Endozoicomonas gorgoniicola: one gene and its partner. The protein of the gene in region 1 interacts with the protein of each later gene in a pairwise test. Links are inferred from orthologs where the notes say so. Each region holds a gene or a part of one and is shown in the gene's direction. Other genes may lie near its edges. The genes, in order: NX722_RS15565 and topA.

Region 1 (15,899 bases):
TACAGAGCTGAAAACATACAAAGAGCAGATAAAAGCCTTAATAGAAGCAGCAGAAGCCAGCAAAGCTCTGGAAGCCTCATTAAATACTCAGCTTGAGGAACTCAACAGCACACTGCAAAGCGTAGAGAAAGATAAAGCGTCACTGGAAAGCAAAATTGAAGAACTGGAACTGAGTGTTGCTGAGAAAGAACAACAGCTGAGCCGTCAGCAGTCAGAGGCAGAAAACGCCTCGAAACGGACTCTGGAGGAACAGCGGCAGTTAACCGAAGAGCTGGAAAGTACAAAACAGTTAAGTGATGAACTGAACAATCAGCTGCAAGCCTATAAAGAGATTGAGGCAACGCTCAAAGCTGAAGTCAATCAGGCTAAACAGGCTCTTGCTGAAAGAGACAGGCAGGACAGTATAGAAGTCCAGCATTTAAAGTCAGAGCTTGAAAACAATCAGGAAAAACTGAATCGAGAACAACAGGAAGTTATCCGGTTAAAAGCAGCCAGACAGGCGATTGCTAACGCTCAACAGCAGACCGATGAAGATATTAAAGCAGCGCAGGCTGAAAGCAAACGGCTCATCGAGGAAGCGGATGAAAAGATTGCTACCCTTGAGCGGCAGCTTTCAGAGAAAGATGACAAAGTCGCGGACTGGGAGCGTCAGTTTGATGAAGCAATGGCTGAACATGAAAGCCAGCTGAATACCTATCGTGATCAAATCACATCCTTAGAATCTCTTACCTCAGAAGCAGACCAGCAAAATAAGCTTTCTGAGGCTGAGAATAAGTTATTACACAGTCAATTATCAGAACTTCAAGCTGGAGAGGCTTTATTAAAAGAGCAGTTAAGTGAATGGCAGACAAAACATCAGGAGCTGGAAAAACAGTACAGTCTTCTTATTGCTGCGGAATCAGAAAATCAGTCTGCACTGGTTTCAAGTCAGGAAGCGCAGGCTGATGCTGAAACACTGGCTGTTGCAAAAGAAAGCGAGTTGCAGAAGCTGAAGTCGGACTATCAACAGTTAATTGATGACTCTGAGGCAAAGCAGAAACAACATGATCAGGTGCTGATCGAGGCATCAGAAGAGAGTCAGTTACTTGCGGCGAAGCTTAAAGACAGTGAAGAAGAAACTGCAAACTGGAAGGCAAAAGTAGAACAGTCTCAGGAAGTGCTGAACCAGAAACTGTCAGAGATTGAAACCGCCACTAAACAACGGGAAACCGCAGAAGAAAAAGTGAGGGCGTTGCAAGATGAGGTAACAACCTCTCAGCAAACAATCAGTGAGCTTCAGGAAGCGCTCAACACCGTTCAGGGAGAGGCTGATAAAGCAGGGCAGCAATTGTCCAGTCAGGCTGAAGCTGAACAGAAAACTCAGGCAGAACTGGCTGGTTTAAAAGATAAGGAAACCAGGCTTGAAGAAGAGCTGGTTGAACTCAGAAATAAAGAGACTCAATACCTGCAACAGCTGGCGGATGCTGAAAAGACACAGACCACGATCAGTGCCGGGGTGAAGTCTCTTGAGCAGGCGCTAAAAGAACAACAAGAGCAACATACCGTCGTTATCAGCCAGAAAGAGGCGGAGTTTGATCAGCAGAGGCTGACTCTTGAGAAAGAGCTTGCAGTAAAAGATAAGGCATTAACAGAGTCTGAATCTGATCGCCATGCTGTTGAGGAAGATAAGCAGGCAACAGAATTCAAACTGAACAATCTGTTAGAAGAACAAAAGGCCTGGAACCGGCAGCGTAGTGAATTTGAAGCACAGATTCGAGCGCTTCAGGGCAAATTAAGAAATCAGGAAGACACTTCCGGTAAAGAGCGCCAGGCTTTTGTCGCTGAACAGGAAAAACTGCAAGGGCAACTTCAGGCAGAAACGGAGCGCTTGTTTGATCAACAGACAGCGCTTGAAAAATTGCAAAGTCAGCTGGAAGTGTCACAGTCATTGCTGAGCGATGCTCAAAAAGCTCACGAAGACGCACTGGGTCGTGTGGATGACTTTGAGACAAAGCTTGAAGAAGAGCAAGCCAGAAATCAGCAGGCACTCAGTCGGGAACAAAAACTGTCTGATGAGTTGGAAGGTCTGCAGGCAGCGAGAGCTGAACTGGAGCAGAAGAAGTCTGAGGTTGAGAATAAAAGAGATGAATGCCTTGCAGAGCTTGGTGACAAAACAGAGCAGATCCAGAAGCTGGAAGTTCAGCTCAGGGAACGTGAATTAGAGATAGCAACACTCAATGACGGGGATGAAGGTGTAAAAGTCCTTTCAGAGAAAGTGACCCGGCTTCAGGAGGATGTTAAAACCATTACTGCGGATCGTGACCAGCAGGCTGATGCCGTAAAAGATACTTTGCAACAAAAGCAAAAAGCAGAGCTTAAACTGGAACAGCTCAGGGTGCAGGAAGGTGAGCTGGAGCTGAAACATCAACACGCCATCAGGGAGGTTGAGGATCAGCTGAAACAGCGGGAGCAAAGGGTTAATACTCTTGATGAAGCGCTGAATAAACTGACGATAGAAAAAGCGAAAGCTGACAGCCAGATTAAAGCGGCTGAATCTGATTTGCAAAGTGTCAATTACGAACTGGAACAGCAGCGTGTTCTCAATACACAGTTGAAAGGTCAGGCTGAAGGATTAAGGAGTGAAAAAGAAGAGCAACTTAAAGAAGTTGGAAAGCTTAAACTGGCTCAAAGTGAATTAACCAGCGAAAAGCTGGATTTAGAACGCAAGATTTATGATTTGACGGAAAAATCTGAAACACTGGCAGAACTGCAAATTGATTATCAGAGCGTTAAGAGTCAGCTGAACGAAAGCAATAAAAAGCTGATTGAAGAAACAGCAGGCTTTAGTAGTGAAAAGCGCCTCTGGGATAGCGAACGCAGTTTGCTTAATAAAGAGTTGGGCGAGCTCAGGAACAGGTCAGAAACCGCTGAAAAAAGAATAGAATATTTATCCTCGCAGATTGATAAGTCTAAGAAAGATCACAAGGCATTAAAACAAGCCCATACGCAGGCTGTAGATGATCTGAATAAACTAAGGCCGGAAAACGAACAATTAAAGAATGAGGAAGAACGCCTCAGAGACGAGCTGGATAATCTACAGAAAAAAAGCTCAGAAGATTACGAGACACTTCAAAAGGCACATGCTCAGGTATCCACTGAACTCGCCACTAAAACTAATGACCTTGAACAGCAAACCCTCGCCGTTGAACGGCTGAAAGACGACCTGGGAAGTTCATCCAGTAAAGTCGCCCTGCTTGAATCCAGGCTGGATAAAGAGTTGAGCGCTGCCCGGCAGAGAGCAGAAATCGCCGAAGCTCAGGTGTTATCAACAGGAAATGATCTGATTGCAGAGCAGCAAGCCCTGGCTTTAATAAGAGAAGAAAAAACTGCTGTCGAGAGTCAGTTACAGGCAGCCAGAGAAGAGACTGACAGCCTGCAGCAGCAACTGAATCAGAAGCAGGAACAACTGGGGCATGAGCAGACAGAGCTTTCAGAGACGTTGATTAAACTGGAGAGTACGGAAGCCCGTGTTAAATCGCTGGAAGATAGCCATCAGGAGCTAGAGGAACAAGAGCGTAAGACCAGTGAACAGCTTGACGTTACAGAGGTAAAAATAGTTGAGCTGGAAAAACAGGTTGCGTTTGAAAAAGAACTTGCTGAAATGGCGCTTCAGGACAGGGATGAGGCGTTCCTGAAAAGAGATGAAGCCATTAATGAACAACAGGCTCTTTTACGATTCAGACACCTGAAAAAACCTCTGGTTCAGGAAAGTGATTCCGACGAAATTAGTAGTACAGACTCTGGTTATTCCCTTAACCCTGACAGCACGGGGCGCACTGTTGAACCGCTGGGTATTAAACAGCTGGTTCAGGAACTTCAGAGCTTCAAGGCCAGCGACTCTGGTTATGTAATACCTGAAGGGGATGACGATCAGATAGGTGCAGCTTTATCCAGGGCGGGCGCTGCGCTTGAGGAAGAAATAGAACAAATAGAAAAAAACAGCAGGGTTTATCAATATAAGCCTGACGAACCTCCCAGTCAGTCCGAAAAACGGAAGCAAATGATTCTGGCTCTTAAGGTGTGCCACGACAAGGTTCAACGTTTAAGAGATAAATACAAAACTGACGAACAAGCGTCCGGTTCCCGCAAAACCGTACAAAAATATCTGGCCAGGATTGATGCCAACACGGCAGTGTTTGAGGCAGAACAGAAATCTTTTGAAAGTGCGCAGGCACTCATCAAAGAGCATGGTTTTGATGAACATACCAAGCCTTTTGAAAGTCTGGTTCAGACGAATTCCGACAACCCTCATGATCTGGTGACCCGGGTTCTGGTTAAATTGCGCCATTTGCAACAACATTCGTCCAGTTTATCCATTCAGAAAGAACTGGACGGCTACACGGCAGCATTTCTGGCAACGTCGGCCTGTTCGACATTGTTGAGCCAGTTTCAGGAGAAAATTCAGACCCTGCAAGGGCAGGATGATTCAACGCTGGAAAGCCTGTTAGCTTACAAAGAGGCTTTACAGCGGATGTTGCCCGGGCGGCTGCCTCTGGAGTTGGCAAACGCTGTTTCTCCTAATGCCCGGCATTACATGGAAGAACAGATTGCCGGTGCCGTGGCTGCGATTGAGAGCGCTGCTGAAGGTGATCGCACAGACAGTGCCGCTGACTTTGCTCCCGCTGATCCGGACGATCCCAGAGGTGAGTCTGGCAAGCAACTGGCTTTGTCGCTGTTGGATAATCCGGAATTTGCCCGTGATGTCCTGTCGTTTCTGGCCAGTGTGCGTAAAGAGCATCTGGGTATTGATAAGCCCTGGTACAACTACACGGCGGCATCCAGTGCCTGGCTCAGGGATATGCGACAGAAACATGGTCTGGTTGATATGCCGACCTTTAGCGAGTTGTACGACGCATGTCGATTTGATCTGGAGTCCAGAAATGCCTCAAGGCTGGTTACTGCCAAAGTCACGTCGAATGAAGGTGATTTTTCCAGTAAGAAGCAGGGTTCTAAGCGAGAAAAGCTGATTAATCAGGTCAAAGGCTGCCAGAACGAGGAAAAAGCACTGGAAGGCAGTGCTGAGGCGTTTCGTGGACAATCCCATAAGGGCAATAAACTGGTCGTCCATCCTCATCGACAGGTTCTGGACTGTTTTAAAGAGGGTACGGGGCAGCAGTTGCTGGATAGTACTGCAGTCTCCAGAGTAAACGGCAGTTACCGCATTACTGACCTTGGGCAAAATACTAACGCACTCTTTAATACCTTTTTTGATGGCGCCGGAACAGCCAGCGTTAAGCAGAGTATCGTCACCGGTACCCGCTATCTGCAGTTGCAGAATGACAAGTGCATTCCTCCTCTGGTCTTTGAAGAGAAACGTGATAAACGACAGCCCGCTAAATGGCAGCCCGCTAAATGGAAAGTAGCGATGGGCGGAGCTGTCTGGACGGTTGACCCCACGCTTTTGCTGGATTATCCGAATCTGGAAGTGCCTTTTGAAAACCGTTCAGGAGTTCCGGTACAAAGAGACTGGATTCCCGTTCGGGATGACCAGGGTAATATCGGCATTTTGCTGCTGCAAAAGACCAGGAGCAACCCGCAATATTTCCTTTATGAAGTGGATACTTCTGGCCAGCTGGTGCCTCGAACTATCAGTAACAAGCCGGTTGAAGAGCTGCAACAGGCACGCTTTTTATCAGAGGTCGTCTTACTCAAACCGAACAACGAATCGCATGCGGCGGTTGAAAAACAGCCTCTGGTTCAGGCGGTTCTGGGCAGCAGACGCAAATGGCTGCCTGTCAACTGTGAAGCTCAGGCGCATCAGCTGTATCTGGATTCTGCCGTTGATCATCCTGTGAAGGCACCCATCGAAACGGTTGATGCTTCTGATGATCTCCAGTTTTACACGGTGTCGCTTAATCCGTTAAGAAATATCATCAAAACCAAACGCGAAGAACAGCATAAAAGTGCCACGAGTCTTAGAGAGTACAACCCTGAGCATTATGACTCATTCAATGTCGATGCGACCTTCAATATTGCCGGAGATGCTTTTATCAGCACCTGTCAGGAGCGTCTGAAACACGATAGTGACCCGGTATTAGTGGAGCAGGCAGCAGAACAGGCCAGGTTTCGTAAGGAAGTGTTCAAACCTCTTTATGTGTTTGAAGGGTGTGAGCTTAAGCCTCAGTATATTCCTGCTTCCATGGACGAAGAACCACCTGAAGGTTCTCCCGCCTTTGTTGTACGACGACTTGATCGTGTAATGACAGTGAACCGGGAACACTGTACTCGTCTGGGCGAGCAGATGGCTGTTTTACGGAAACAAATTGTTCAGCAGGTGTCCAGTGCTGATCAGAAGACGTTCAGCCGTTATTCAGAACGACAGATTCTGAACCAGGTAATGGCGGATTTTGAGCGAGGCCGGTTGCCTGCTCACTGTAAGGATGGTCAGTTTATTAATCTTGTTGCCAACCTTATGCTGGCTGAGAACGACCTTGCCCAGACTCAGCAGATTCTTTCCCGGCAGGAAAGCATAAAGCGTGACCTGAAACAGCTGGCAGCGGACGCACCCATGATGATTGATGTGAAAGGGGGAGATCGTGCCGCTTATGCGGATCGGTGTAGGGAGATTAATCTGGGCATGGCTGATTGCGCCACTGCGCAGGAGAATATTCACCGGTCACTGGAAAACTATGCTGATGCCCCCTTAACAACGGATGTGCTGGCAAAGCTGTCCTTTGAGCGAAGAGCCCGCACCGTTTTAAGGGCGAACCAGATTGAAGAGGTGAATGCCGCACTGCAGCAGTTAACGGACTGCATGGCAGATGGTGCCAGTGACAAGTCGATGTCGAGGGTATCCCATAAGGGAACAGGTTGGGGTAAGTCGACCATTCTCAAAATCCTCACAGCCCATGCTGCAGAGCTGGCAGAGGGGCAAAAAGATTGCAGTGTGGTTGTCTGCGCTCCGGTCACTAACCAGTCAGAGCTGGATATTGACTTGTCCCGCTTTTATGCCGCCAAAGGAAAGGTTTATCGCAGGCTGGATCTTGAAAAGGATTTTGTAAAACCGGGACACGCGTGGTGGACAGAAGAGGCGGTCAGAAAAATAGAAAATATCGTGCTGGGTGTTGCCCCGGAAGTGCCTGAAAACCAGCGTCAGACCGTGCTTCGTCAGGAGGGGCAGGCACCTGTCGGGATATCTGTAAAAGATGTCCAGATTTTGAAGCACCTGTTAAATGCACTCGAGTCAAAAGGTGACCTTCAGCCCTCTGAGCAGAGGGTTGTGGATCGACTTCACTCAGTTTTTTCGGTACTGGCTAAATCACCCACCTTTATTGATGAGTGGGTCAGTCTGGTTGTGCCATACAGAACCGGAGATCCGCAAAGCATACTGGATGCTACCCGGCGGGCGGTCAGTGCATTGCCCCACTATACGCTGACGATGGACGATATCATCCGAAGTCACGATGAATACGTTATGAGTTGCAGCCGCAGGCATCTGTTATGTGCAACCCCGGGTACTAATTACGCCCAGGCGGTCGTAGCAGAAGCAGACAGGGCGGAAGACATCAAAGAACTGGCCCATACCGATCCTTTTACCACCCAGCAGCGATTTAATTTCTGGATGAGTAAGGCTGAACCCATTTTTGTCACGGCCCCGGCCACCGACAATCGTCCCGAGTTGCTCAGGCAGGTTGTGAACAAGGTCGGTACCGATCGGTCAGTACTGGTTTTTGATGGTACCGAGTCCGGCGATAAGACGGTTGAGAAAGCCAAAGCGTTTTATGAAGACCTGAAAACCGCCAGAAAGGAGTACGCTCCGACGCAGGCGCAAAAAGTCAGGGGAATGGTGTTTTACAACAAACAGAAGGAGATGCAGCAATACCTGGAGGATGACCCACGCTATGGTCAGGAGGCCGGAGCGACGGTATTGCCTGAAGAAGAAGCCTTAATGCGGCAGGAAGGCGGCACAGGCATTGATGTGTACTTTACGCTGGAACAATCCGAAGGAACGGACGCCCCACAGAAAGGTCCGGATGGCAAGTCGGCCGGTTCGGTCGGCGTCTGCCTGGGGCTGGTTGAGCAGGGCAAAGAAGGCAGGGTCGATGCAGCCGCTCAGCAGCTGGGTCGTTTAATGCGACGTTCGACACCAAGAAACCTTCAGAAGTTGTTTATTGTGGTGGATATGAGCGCTGTAGCTGGCATCTGTTCAGACTCACCGCAGAAAGAAACGCTGATGGCTCTGTCCCCGGAGCTGGAAACGGCAAAGGCGAAAGTGAATGAACATGCCGGGGCTAATCAGGAGAACCTGAGCAGCGCACAAAGAAAGCTGGTTAATCAGCCGCTGGATGTTGAGGATGATGTTGAGGCTGAAAAGCAGATCAGAAAGACCCATAAAGACAACTCTGGTCTTATAAAAGCGGCTCTGGATGCACGACTGGAGAACCAGATGCAGGAGCAGTTACAGCATTTAAAGACGGTCGAATGGTCCCGGTCCGGTATTCTCGGTCAATTTGCTGAAGACCTTGCCCAACTGAAAAAACTCGAATGGAAGGCAAAGAAAGCCTGGGTGGAGCTGGCTTTTGTGGAAATGGCAAAACGTGAACAAAATGAGGACACCCGACATTATGAAGCGTTGCTGGAACAGGCACAGATTCGCAGCCATGTGAGTGGGCAGCTGGAAAAAGAGCATCAGTGGCTTCAGCAGGGTTGTGCTGGCGCTTGTCAGAAACTGACCTTTAGTGAAGACGTTAAAAAACAGCTTGGCAGTGAACGGAAGCAGACTATGATTCTTCAGTCATTCCGGGACACGACTGAAGCGTTGATGCAGCAGAGCCCACGGCGTGTTGCTAAGAAGCAGATGGATATATCAGAAGTAAAAGAGACGGTTACGCCTGACTTTGTTAAACAACAGATTAAGCGGTGTGCTGATGAAATTATGACCAGCGGGCTTGAGCAAGTGGTGACAGATCCCTTAAAAATGGTACGGAAAGAGTTGTATGAAAAAGCGATCCAGGCCAGAGAGGTTTTTGTGCAGAGGGCCAGAGAGATTGAGTCGCATATACTCCAGGCTGACAAGTCTGTTGCTTCAAACAAGAAGGCGACTGACAAAAAAGCTGCAGGATCGTATATCCGAAACTTGAGAGGTCTTACAAAAGTATGTGAACAGGCGGAAAAAGAGATTTCTGATTTTCGGTCAGTACTGGATAAGCAAAGCCAGCCCAGTGGCAGTCTGGATGATCTGGCCATCGAGTTAAAGACAGACATGAAAAAGCGTTATGTAAAAATGATGGATGCCCTGACTAATGTGTCTTTTACAACCCATATTACCCCGTTGTTAAGAGACTCTATTATAGAAAACATAAACGATTCATGCGCAAAATTTGTGACTAATTCAAGTCACAAGCTGGGTGTTCACTACACCAGTCTTGAAAGGGAAAAGGAAAATGAAAGAAAGAGAATCCTCACTCAGCAGGAGGCTAAGAAAAAAGCGCCTGTTAAAAAGAAAGGGATAGATGCCACTGCCACTAACTCAGAATTTACAGGTATTTATCTTATTACCTGGAGAAAAACGGTCAATAGTGAAGTCAGGGTTTTAGAAAACAACTACGAATTTTCGAATATGCTGTTTGGCGACTCTGTTGCACAGAGTGAGAGGTCGCCAAAAGCAAGACCTTCCTCACGGGCTGGTCGGCTGCCAAGAATCCCGCATCTCAATCGTCATTCGAAAGCCAGATTTTCCAGTACTCCGGACTTGAGTGTAAAAACCGATCCGGAAAAAGAGGTGGATGAGCTGATTAATACCGCCAGACGTCTGAAACAGGTACAGAAAGATGATGACGCCATAAGAGATTTTTGTGCCAGGCTCGATAGCCCGGTTTTCAGGCAATGTCTTGGTGAATGGAAAGAACAGGCTCTGAATGAAATGAACGTTTTTTACAGGGATCGTCAGGAAGAGTCAGAAGCCAAAGTGGATTTCATGACGCGACAGGCGAACATGATGCAACAGTTTACCGTTAAAACGCAGTAAAGGAGTGAGCAGGGAATGTCACTGATACCAAAAGGCAAGGAAAGCCGAACCATCAAACGACACCAGTTAAATGAATATTTGCGGGTTTATAATCGCAATACCATGAGAGAGATGGGCAGTATTGGCAATATCAGCAGTAACGGGCTGATGTTGATCAGCACTGTACCCGTTTTAATCGGTGCGGTTTACAGTATGCGTATTATTCTTCCGGGTGATCATACGCCGGTAGACTTTGAGGCCCGGTGCCACTGGTGTAAACCCGATGTGGGGCCTGAGTTTTTTGACTCCGGCTACAGCATTGTCAATGCTGACAGTGATATTATTGATCTGGTTGAATCCCTGAAAGAGTTTTTTACTTTTCAGGAAATAGAGTGACACCTTAAGTCCGACAGGTTCCGGGGTGTCATAACGTTGAAACTCTGGATCTGTTACTTCATGTCTCAGGATTATGCTGTACCTGCCCTGGCGGTTGGCGACTTTATTGAAGTGGAAACCGAAATAAAGCGCAGCCGTTTTATCTGTTTTCTTGCCCGTGTCTCTTCCCGAAACGAAGCCCTGTTGTTTCAGTCCAGTCTGAGACAACGTTTCCCTGATGCCTCCCATCACTGCCTCGCTTTTATCGCCGGTCCTCCGGAAGGTAATACGGTGGTAGGTTTTGATGACGACGGGGAGCCCGGTGGCACTGCCGGTAAGCCGATGCTGAACGTTCTTCAGCACAAAGGCATTGGCGAACTGTGTGCTGTTGTCGTACGTTATTTTGGTGGTATTAAGCTGGGGGCTGGTGGCCTGGTCAGGGCCTATGGTGCTTCGGTTCAGGCGGCCTGTGATGCGTTGCCGGTTGAACAGCGTGTGGCAATGAAAACGGGTATAGTGATTATTGATTATGCCTCTGAACAGGTTGTCAGACATTTGCTGGAAGGCTTTGGGGGGGAAGTGGTCAGCCATAGCTATTCTGAAGTCGTTGAATTACAGGTCTCACTTCCTGATTCTGAGCATCAGTCCTTTGGGCTCAGGGTGTCAGAGGCCAGTAAAGGGCAGGCAATCCTAAGATGGTCAGACGACTAACCCGGATATTTCTATGCTAAAAAGTTTTTTATGGTTCGATTTTGAGACCGTTGGCACCAATCCTGCCACCGACTGGCCATCGCAGTTTGCTGCTATTCGTACTGATGCGGAACTCAATGAGATTGGAGAGCCGGTCAACCTCTTCTGCAAGTTGCCCGATGATCATCTGCCTCATCCCATGGCGACCCTGGTCACAGGTTTAACGCCTCAGGCTGTCAATGCCAGAGGTCTGTCTGAGCCGGAGTTTATTCAGCACGTTCTTGATGAGCTGATGGTTCCCGGCACCTGCGCAGCAGGTTACAACAGCATTCGTTTTGATGACGAGGTCATCAGGAACAGCCTCTATCGGAATTTTCATGACCCTTATCTTCGGGAAAGAGCCAATGGCAACAGCCGCTGGGATTTGATTGACCTGGTGCGTATGACGGGGGCTTTACGGCCTGATGGAATCCAGTGGCCAAAACGAGAAGATGGCTTTAACAGTTATAAGCTGGAAGAACTGACCAAAGCCAATGGCATTGAACACGGAGCTGCCCACGATGCGCTGTCTGATGTCCGTGCTACTATCGCCCTGGCCCGGTTGATTCGGGAAAAACAGCCTAAGTTATTCCAGTTTTATCTGGATCATCGCTTCAAAGACAAGGCCGGAGCTTTGCTGGGCCTCCATACAAAACAGCCGGTTGTTCACGTTTCCGGTATGTTTGGGTTGGCAAAACAGTGTCTGGCTGTCGTACTGCCTCTGGTTGAGCACCCCCGGAACCGGAACCAGGTGTTTGTGTATGACCTGAGTGTTGATCCAGCGCCTTTGCTGGCAATGTCTGTGGAAGAGATTCAGGACAACCTTTTTACCCCAAGGCAGGAAGGGGAGACACGGGAGCGTATTCCGCTGAAGGGTGTCAGTCTCAATAAATGTCCGGCACTGGCACCTCTGAAGGTATTGAGGGCAGAAGATCAGGCAAGGCTCAATATTGATCTGGACACCTGCTTTCGTCATCGGGAAATGCTACTGAACATTCCGGAGCTGGCTGAAAAGGTACAGGCTGTCTTTACCGGTTCGTCAGGCAAAGAGACTCAGGACCCTGATCAAATGCTGTACTCAGGTGGCTTTTTTTCCTGGGCGGATAAACGCCTGATGGAACGGATTTCAGAAGCGACCCCGGAGTCACTTGGGAATTTGCACTTGTCGTTTGAAGACGGTCGTCTTGATGAAATGCTGTTCAGATATCGTGGGCGTCATTACCCTGAAACACTGGATCAGGAAGAGTCTCTCAGGTGGCATGAGTTCCGACGCCAGAGATTATCCGGTCAGGACTCCGCTGTACTTGGGTTTAGTCAGTTCCGGAGCGATCTGGACAGTGCGAAGCAAGGGGCTTCGGCTGATGCGCTTAAGTTGCTTGATCAGTTGGCCGCTTACGCCGACCAACTGCAAGCCGGTTTAGCTCGTTAATGCTGTGCGAGCCAGTGCCTGATTGAAATGCTCTGCCAGGCGGCCGTAGATGACCGGCTTTTCGATGTAATCGATGGCACCGGCTTTAATGGCTGCTACGGCGCTGGACACATCACTGTGCTCACCCAGAATGATGACCGGGATATCCTGATGACAGGCGTCCAGTGCTTCCATCAATGTCAATGCATGGCCAACAGGCACGTTGTCTGCCGCAACGATACAGGCAGGCACCTGAAGATCTATAGCGCGCAGCAGCTCTGGTCCGGAATCAAAGCATTCAAGCATCATGGATTTTTCATCACACAGGCTGCGGATGGTATCGGTAATGCTGGTATCTTTTTCAAGAAGATACACGATTGCTTGTTTAGCCAGATTCATATAGGCGGCCTTGATGATTTAATAGGGCGTTAGACCCCGCTGTTCTAAAAATAGTCTCTTTGTTGAGAAGCTCTAACAAGAAGCTCTAACAAGAAACTATAGCTTTTAGCTGCAGGGCTTGATAACCAGGCGATGTGGCGGGTTACCACTAAGACTGAAAGAAGTTTAGATTTAGAGTCTGAATTGCTGAATGGAGGGATTTACTAGACGTTGTACGGGGAGTACTTAAAGCTTTTGTTCCAGTTTCGTGACGAATTGCAAAGGGATGCTACCCGCTGGTTCTGATGGTAGAAATCCGTTGATCGTCTGGTATCAAGCCGAAACTGAGAAGATGGGCGCTGCAGTTTTTACCCGTGAGGGTAACCGCTGGCAGAGTGTTATGGGTTTCAATGGTTCACTCTGCCCCGGTTTAACTAATGGGATTTACTTAAATCTTGAAGTTAAACTCACCTTCCAGATGATCTTTAACCTGCATTACCTGACGTACCAGATGGGCCAGAGATTTGGTTCCCATTTTTTCCATCACGCGTGACCGGTGAATCTCTACCGTACGCTGGCTCAGGTTGATATCGGCAGCAATCACCTTGTTGGCTTTGCCTTCTACAACATGATGCAGCACTTCGCGCTCACGGTCGGTCAGGGTAGACAGGCGACGCAGGATTTCTTTGTGCTCAAGCAGTTCGCGACGCTGCTGGGTATCCAGTTTCAGGGCATCGTTGATCAGGTCCAGCAGTTCCTGGTCGCGGAATGGCTTCTGGATAAAGTTCATGGCACCGTCTTTGATGGCCTGAACGGCCATCGGAACATCGCCGTGGCCGGTGATGAAGATGATTGGCAGAATACAGTGCATTTCGTTCAGTTTGTTCTGAAGCTCCAGGCCGCTCATGCCCGGCATACGAATGTCCAGCACAATGCAACCCGGACGGTTTTCGTCGTAGCTCTCCAGAAATTCTGCCGGAGAGGAAAACGCTTCAACAGCCTGACCAACAGACTTCATCAACATTTTCAGCGAGTCACGCACAGCTTCGTCATCATCGATGATGAAAACGGTGGGTTCCTGTTTCATGTCCTGTTGCTGCATAATGACTCCACTGAGTACAAGTTATCGTAAAAGGGTGACAGTTAATCGCCGTCTGGCAGGAAGGTTTCAGCTAACTTTCCATGCCTCGATTCATGCCATGACCGTTCATGCCGTGATTCATGCCATGAGGGTGCCTGTAGTCATACCATCATTTGTCATGATGTGCTGCAGGCAGTAATTTTGGTTCACAGTTGGGTAAGGCATAACGAACACAGAACCACGTCATACTTCTGTTCATCTCAGGCATTAGGTAATTTGCGTATGCTTGCTTGGTCAAACTACAGTTGCCTGTAGTCGTTTTATGAAAAGCGGACGCAAAAAGATGCTTAACGGCTGTGGAATTCGATCACAGTTTAGCAGAGGATTTCGACATTGCGGAGTATGAGCCGGTGTGATTTCTCTACTCGTTACGATCGTGCATCTTACCATTAATAATGCGCAGTTGTTACGTTCTGTGAATTTAAGTTGTTTCGTTTTTGACCTTGCCTTATGCGAATTGCGCAATGTAAGACGAATGGGGTGAGGTTTAAATTGGGGGATATGCGACTGAAGGTGTGAAGCTTACTTAGTTTTTAGTGTTGTAGCTTGGTGGAAAACCGAAAAGCCCGCGTTCAGGAAGCTGAATGCGGGCTTTTCGGATGTTTTCGAAGCCTTATAAACGACGTTAGTCTTTTATATCAGCTTGCTGCTCAGGTCCAGTGGAGCCACCATGTTTTCCGGCTTCAGAATTTCTGCCAGCTGCTCGTCAGTCAGCAGACCTTCTTCCTTCACCAGCTCAACAACACGACGACCGGTTCGCAGTGCAGTTTTGGCGATGCGGCTGGAGTTCTCGTAGCCCAGGTATGGGTTCAGAGCAGTTACCAGACCAACAGAGTTGTCTACGTAAGCCTGACAAACTTCTGCATTGGCAGTGATGCCTTTAACGCAGCGATCGGTCAGCATGAACATGCCGTTGGTCAGCTGCTGGATGGACTCCAGAATCTTGTAAACCAGAACCGGCTCAGCGTAGTTCAGCTGCAGCTGTGCAGCTTCAGAAGCCATGGTTACCACCATGTCGTTGCCGATGACGTGGAAAGCGATCTGGCTCATGCACTCCGGGATAACCGGATTTACTTTACCAGGCATGATAGAAGAACCTGGCTGCATTTCAGGCAGGTTGATTTCGTTCAGGCCACACAGAGGACCAGAAGACAGCAGACGCAGGTCGTTGCTCATCTTGGACAGTTTTACTGCCATACGCTTCAGGGCGCTGGAGAAGATCACGAAGGCACCCATGTCGGAAGTGGCTTCCACCAGGTCGCCTGCCAGGATCATGTTCTGACCGGAAATTTCAGACAGGTACTGAACAGCCAGAGGCGCGTAACGGCTGTCGGCAGTGATGCCGGTACCGATGGCGGTGCCGCCCAGATTGATTTCGCACAGCAGTTTTGCCATATCCCTGATACGGTCAATGTCTTCACCGATGGTGGTGGCGAACGCCTTGAATTCCTGACCCAGAGTCATCGGCACAGCGTCCTGCAGCTGGGTGCGGCCCATCTTCAGGATGCTCTTGAACTCTTCTGCCTTCTGTACACAGGCATTTTTCAGACTTTGGGCAGCAACGATCAGTTCGCTGTGCTTCAACACCATAGCCAGTCGCATGGCGGTCGGGTAGACATCGTTAGTGGACTGGGCCATGTTAACGTGGGTGTTCGGATGCAGGTGTTCGTACTGGCCACGACGATAGCCCATCAGCTCCAGCGCACGGTTGGCGATGACTTCGTTAGCATTCATGTTGGTGGAAGTGCCTGCGCCACCCTGTATCATGTCTACACGGAACTGGTCGTGCAGTTTGCCTGCGATGATTTCATCACAGGCGTCGGCAATAGCGTCAGCCTTGGCTGCATCGAGCATGCCCACATCACGGTTAGCCAGAGCACAGG
Region 2 (5,700 bases), 1.1 Mb from region 1 along the record:
CATAACTGTACTAAAAACACTGAATAGTTGTTTTTTTTAGCAAAATCAGTCGGATACATACAAGTTGGAATTGATAGGTCTGGAAAAAAAATTAGCACTCAAGGTATGGTTTCCCTTGACCGATTATTTCCTTGACCTTATATATTGAAACAATTTTTAATTCCCGGCCTTTCTTGTTTCAGCATGAGTCTGCGTTGAAACGTGAAAATGGCAGGTGGTTTGTGGAGTCATCAAATGCGTTACCAGTGTGCTTTGCAGGGCTCACGCCGCTGTCAGACAGCTGAAACAATGGAGCAGATAACAGGATGTGTAAGGTAGCATGGGTAAGTCTCTAGTTATCGTCGAATCGCCAGCCAAGGCGAAGACCATCAACAAATACCTGGGCAAAGACTTTGTCGTGAAGTCGTCTGTCGGTCATATTCGCGACCTGCCTACGGCTGGTGGTGCAAAAAAGCCTGTTGACCCGAAAGCCCGTGCCAGGGCAGCAGCAGAAACCCGCAAGTTGTCTCCCGAGCAGAAGGTGCTTCACAAGAAGCGAAAAGCCAGGGAGCAGCTGATTGAACGTATGGGTATCGACCCGGAAAAAGGCTGGGAGGCTCGTTACGAAATCCTGCCTGGTAAAGAGAAGGTGGTCGATGAATTACGTCGTCTGGCTGAAAATGCTGACACCATCTATCTCGCAACCGATTTGGACAGGGAAGGGGAAGCCATTGCCTGGCACCTGCAGGAAGCCATTGGTGGTGATACCAGCCGCTACCGGCGGGTCGTATTCAACGAGATTACCAAAAATGCCATTCAGGAAGCCTTTCAGGAACCCGGAGCCCTGAACACAGATCGTGTGAATGCCCAGCAGGCCCGTCGTTTTCTGGATCGTGTTGTGGGTTATATGGTGTCTCCGCTGCTGTGGGCAAAAATTGCCCGTGGACTGTCTGCAGGCAGGGTACAGTCCGTAGCGGTGCGATTGATTGTTGAGCGTGAGCGTGAAGTTCGCAGCTTTGTCCCGGAAGAGTACTGGGAGGTTTTCTCTGACCTGAAAACGGCAGATGCAGACGCTATCCGTTTCCAGGTAGCGAAAGACAATGGCAAGCCCTTTCGTCCTCAGAGCAAAGCAGAAACAGACAAGGTGCTGGCACGGCTGCAGAATGCCAGTTACCAGCTGACTGAACGGGAAGATAAGCCTACACGCAGTAAACCCTCTGCCCCGTTCATTACATCAACCCTGCAGCAGGCGGCGAGTACCCGTCTGGGATTCAGTGTCAAGAAAACCATGACACTGGCTCAGCGACTGTATGAAGCGGGTCACATTACCTATATGCGTACTGACTCTACCAACCTGAGCAAGGAAGCTGTGGAGAGTGCCAGAGACTTTATCCAGTCCAACCATGGCGACCGTTATCTGCCAGACTCACCCAATATTTATTCCAGCAAGGATGGCGCCCAGGAAGCCCACGAAGCGATCCGTCCGTCCAATGTGAAAGCAGAGCCTGGTTCACTGTCGGGCCTGGAAAAAGATGCTGAACGGTTATATGACCTGATTTGGCGTCAGTTCCTGGCTTGTCAGATGGTACCGGCTGAATACCTGAGTACTACGTTGACCGTTCTGACTGAAGGACTGGAGTTGCGGGCTAAAGGCCGCACCCTGAAGTTTGATGGTTATACCAGAGTGATGAAGGCTGTTTCCAAAAAAGGCGATGATCTTATTCTGCCCAAGCTGGATAAAGGCGCAGCTCTGACACTCGAAGCGCTTGATCCGAGACAGCTGTTTACCCGGCCTCCGGCGCGTTTCAGCGAAGCGGCACTGGTTAAAGAGCTGGAAAAGCAGGGTATCGGCCGCCCATCAACCTACGCATCCATTATCTCCACGATTCAGGACCGGGGGTATGTGTCCCTGAAGAATCGCCGTTTCTACGCGGAAAAAATGGGCGACATTGTGACCGATCGCCTGGTCGAGAGCTTCTCTGAACTGATGGATTACAACTTTACCGCACACATGGAAACTGACCTGGACGTGGTTGCGGAAGGGGGTAAAGACTGGAAAGGGCTGTTGGATGAGTTCTATGCAGGATTCAGCCAGAAGCTTGAGCATGCCGAAATGGAAGCAGGCGGTATGCGTAGCAACGATCCATCGCCAACAGACATAGCCTGCCCTGAGTGTGGTCGGGATATGATGATCCGCACTGCAAGTACCGGCGTCTTCCTCGGCTGTTCCGGTTACTCTCTGCCTCCGAAAGAACGCTGCAAGAGTACCATCAACCTGGTACCGGGCGAAGAAGTTCAGGATGCTGATGATGAAAATGCAGAGGTTAACGCCTTGCGTGCCATGCATCGCTGTCCAAAATGCGCCACGGCGATGGAAAGCTACCTGATCGATGAAAAGCGTAAACTGCACGTTTGTGGTAATAACCCGGACTGCGATGGCTATGAGGTAGAGAAAGGTCAGTTCAAGATCAAAGGCTATGATGGCCCGATACTGGAGTGCGATAAGTGTGGCTCTGAGATGCAGCTCAAGAGTGGGCGCTTTGGTAAGTATTTTGGCTGCACCAACTCTGAATGCAAAAATACCCGTAAGCTGCTGAAAAGTGGTGAAGCCGCACCGCCCAAGATGGACCCGGTACCTATGCCCGAGCTGAAGTGTGTCAAGGTTGAAGACCACTACATCCTGCGTGATGGGGCATCCGGTCTGTTTCTGGCTGCCAGTCAGTTTCCCAAAAACCGCGAGACCCGTGCGCCGCTGGTGAGTGAGTTGATACCGCATCAGGCTGAGATTGATCCAAAATACCACTATCTGCTGGATGCTCCGCGTCAGGATTCGGAAGGCAATCCGGCCGTTATTCGCTATAGCCGCAAGACTAAACAACAGTACGTGATGTCAGAAACGGCTGGAAAGGCAACAGGCTGGAGCGCTACCTTCGAGGAAGGTAAGTGGGTTGAGAAGCAAACTAAAAAGCGTGCTGCTAAAAAAGCCTGAATGTCCTGATCCTGCGAAGCCTCTGCCACAACTGACGGAGGCTTTTTTTCTTCTGATGCCATTCATTAACGTGTTGATTTGTGTAAACAGGGATTATCATGTCGGACTGGTCTGCAAACACCAATAAAAGGTTACACTTTGCCCGTATTCAACTGAATGCCTGGGAGTCGGCTGAGCATCAGGAAGCCCCCGCTTTCAGGGAAGGTTTTCTACTGCAGCTGCAACTGGCCTGGCGATCTTTGCTGGCTGAAATCCTGGAATCCTATCGCGTTTCGTGTGATGTAGCGCCATCGTTTACTGAAGCCCTGTCGCTGATCAGGGAGAAGGGTGAAGCCGCTTCTGAGTTTACACAGTTGGAAGCCCTCTTAGATAACGGTTGGTTAAAACAGCTGGAAGTATACTGGCAGAATCTCTTTATTCCTTACCAGTATGAAGGGCTACCACAAGGCAACGGCTTGATTCAGTGGGTCAATCAGGAAGGAGAGGGTAATGACGCCATTCTGACTGTAGACGGTGGAAAGGACGGTTTGAAGCGATTTAAAGATCTGGTCGGACATTTCCGGAATTTCAACCTTGAATGGTAGTCAACACTGTTTGATCAATGTTATTGGTAGAATTTGACGTGTCTCTCATTTTTAATTTATCTTCCTGTCACCCACTTGAATTTTTCACTTTTATGATTCAGTCTGTTGTCTCGGTTAATACGGAGTGAATCTTTATGTCTGCATCGCCTCTGGAAATTGTTGAACTCAGGACGGGAGAAATCGTACTGCGTCGCAGTGACGAACCAGATGTTGAACCGCTGCTGACCCTTAAGTTTTCTGACGAGGCTCACAGATGCCTGCTGGAAGACTATCTGCAGGTGGCTAAAGCGATGTTTGATGCCGGGATGCTGGAGCTGGCAGCGGTTACCAGCCCATACCGGAATGAAGACGACACCTGCGAACACCGGGTGCTGCACTGACCCGCATTTTCCTCACAAGCTTTCAGGCCGCATCCCTGCTTCTGATGGTCAGGCAGTTACACTGCCCGCTGCGGGCAGCATCTTCGAGCCTGGAAAGGTCTTCCTGATCCATCTGGTTTATCCAGCTGATCACAGTATGGCTGGTGCCACAGGCAAGCGCTTGGAATGTGAGATCCAGTGGTTGTTTGCGGCTGGCACGGTTGAGTACCCTGACATTGCAGCTGCTGATACCCTCTGACTTTAGCCACTTAATGGTTTGGCTAGGATTGTTGTCAGACAGGATCAGGGTGAGCCAGCGCTGTTCTTCTTCGTTAGCCAGTTTGGACAGGACTGGGGATAGAAACAGTCCTGATTGCCATGCAGGGCCGGACAGAATCAATTCATTTACTCTGGGCTGGTCTGATTCCCTTGAATGAGTGACTGTGTGCGTTCGCATAAACTTCCTCCTCCACGAATGACATCAGTGCCTGATTACACCGACACTCAAGCCTTCAATGGCAAACAGGTCCTGAGTCAAATCAACGACAATGGTTTCGAACTCTTCGTTTTCAGGGTGCAGCAGTACGGTGTTCTTTTTTTTCTCAAAACGTTTTACGGTGACTTCGTCGTCAATGCGTGCCACAACTACCTGACCATTACGCACGTCAGTGGTCTTGTGAACCGCAAGCAGATCACCATCCAGAATGCCGATATCTTTCATACTCATGCCTTTTACACGCAGCAGAAAGTCAGCTCTGGGAGTAAAAAAGTCGCCTTTGAGTTGCAGGTGGTTTTCAATGTGTTCCTGCGCCAGAATCGGACTACCGGCAGCCACCTGACCAACCACCGGAAGACCGTCGGTATTGACCGTATCAGGAATACGAATGCCACGGGACGCTCCGGGGGTCATCTCAATAGCGCCTTTTCGCGCCAGGGCTCGCAGGTGTTCTTCGGCAGCATTAGGGGAGCGGAAACCGAATGTTTTGGCAATCTCGGCCCGTGTTGGTGGGAAGCCAGTACTTTCGATATGAGATTTGATGAGTTCCAGTATTTCAGACTGTCTTTTGGTGAGCTTAATCATGGTGGTTAATCTGTTTTTTTATACAGTGACTGTAATTATATACAGTAAATCTGCTGTTTCAAGCTGTATATCACTGATCGTATCTGTTTCGGTCTATTTTCTTGACAGCGATTATGTTTAAAACGAAAGTATTAAACAGCTGTTTAAAACTCGGAGAGTACAGGCATGGGACAGGGAGATACGGTTACAAAAATTCTTGATACGGCGGAAGCGCTCTTCGCTGAACATGGCTTTGCGGAAACTTCGCTAAGATCGATTACGGGCAAAGCCGGGGTTAACCTTGCAGCGGTCAATTATCACTTTGGGTCAAAGAAAGTCCTGATTCAGGCAGTGTTTGCCCGTTACCTTGACCCATTTGCAGCCAACCTGCAGAACAGTCTGGATGCTCTGGATGATGATGAGCCGCCTGAACTGGAGGCTGTGCTTAACCTGCTGGTTGACCAGATCATAGCGGTACAGCCGCGACATAATGATGACCTGTCGACCTTTATGAAACTGTTAGGGCTTGCCTACAGTCAGAACCAGGGACACCTTAAACACTATCTGACAGAAGCTTATGGCAAAGCTTTTCACCGCTACTATCTGTTACTGAAAAGTGCCTGTCCGACATTACCACCTGCCGAGATGTTCTGGCGTACCTACTTTATCCTGGGCTCTGCTGTTTTTACTATGTCTGGTGTGGAAACCCTGCAGTCTATTGCCAGACGC

The links.
Region 2: the proteins of NX722_RS15565 (region 1) and topA interact in binary tests that used the Escherichia coli proteins (3 or more experiments, as listed by UniProt). The link is inferred for Endozoicomonas gorgoniicola from one-to-one orthologs.

Annotation. Positions count from the first base shown.
Region 1 is NZ_JAPFCC010000001.1:3,364,035-3,379,933, reverse strand. The notes cover bases 9,485-12,256. They hold NX722_RS15565 (YigZ family protein), read left to right. Parts: upstream 9,485-10,441; coding sequence 10,442-11,071; downstream 11,072-12,256. Other genes in these bases: sbcB (exodeoxyribonuclease I), read left to right, coding at 11,085-12,256; NX722_RS15570 (PilZ domain-containing protein), read left to right, coding at 10,022-10,381; NX722_RS15575 (hypothetical protein), read left to right, coding at 9,485-10,006. Also shown: more of NX722_RS15575, read left to right, coding at 1-9,484; more of sbcB, read left to right, coding at 12,257-12,518; NX722_RS15555 (response regulator), read right to left, coding at 12,507-12,896; NX722_RS15550 (response regulator transcription factor), read right to left, coding at 13,324-13,962; aspA (aspartate ammonia-lyase), read right to left, coding at 14,650-15,899.
Region 2 is NZ_JAPFCC010000001.1:2,261,999-2,267,698, reverse strand. What follows is about bases 1-3,168. They hold topA (type I DNA topoisomerase), read left to right. Parts: upstream 1-319; coding sequence 320-2,968; downstream 2,969-3,168. Other genes in these bases: NX722_RS10365 (DUF6586 family protein), read left to right, coding at 3,067-3,168. Outside these bases: more of NX722_RS10365, read left to right, coding at 3,169-3,552; NX722_RS10360 (nucleoside/nucleotide kinase family protein), read left to right, coding at 3,687-3,932; NX722_RS10355 (hypothetical protein), read right to left, coding at 3,955-4,368; transcriptional repressor LexA, read right to left, coding at 4,393-4,992; NX722_RS10345 (TetR/AcrR family transcriptional regulator), read left to right, coding at 5,158-5,700. UniProt on the Escherichia coli protein: Releases the supercoiling and torsional tension of DNA, which is introduced during the DNA replication and transcription, by transiently cleaving and rejoining one strand of the DNA duplex.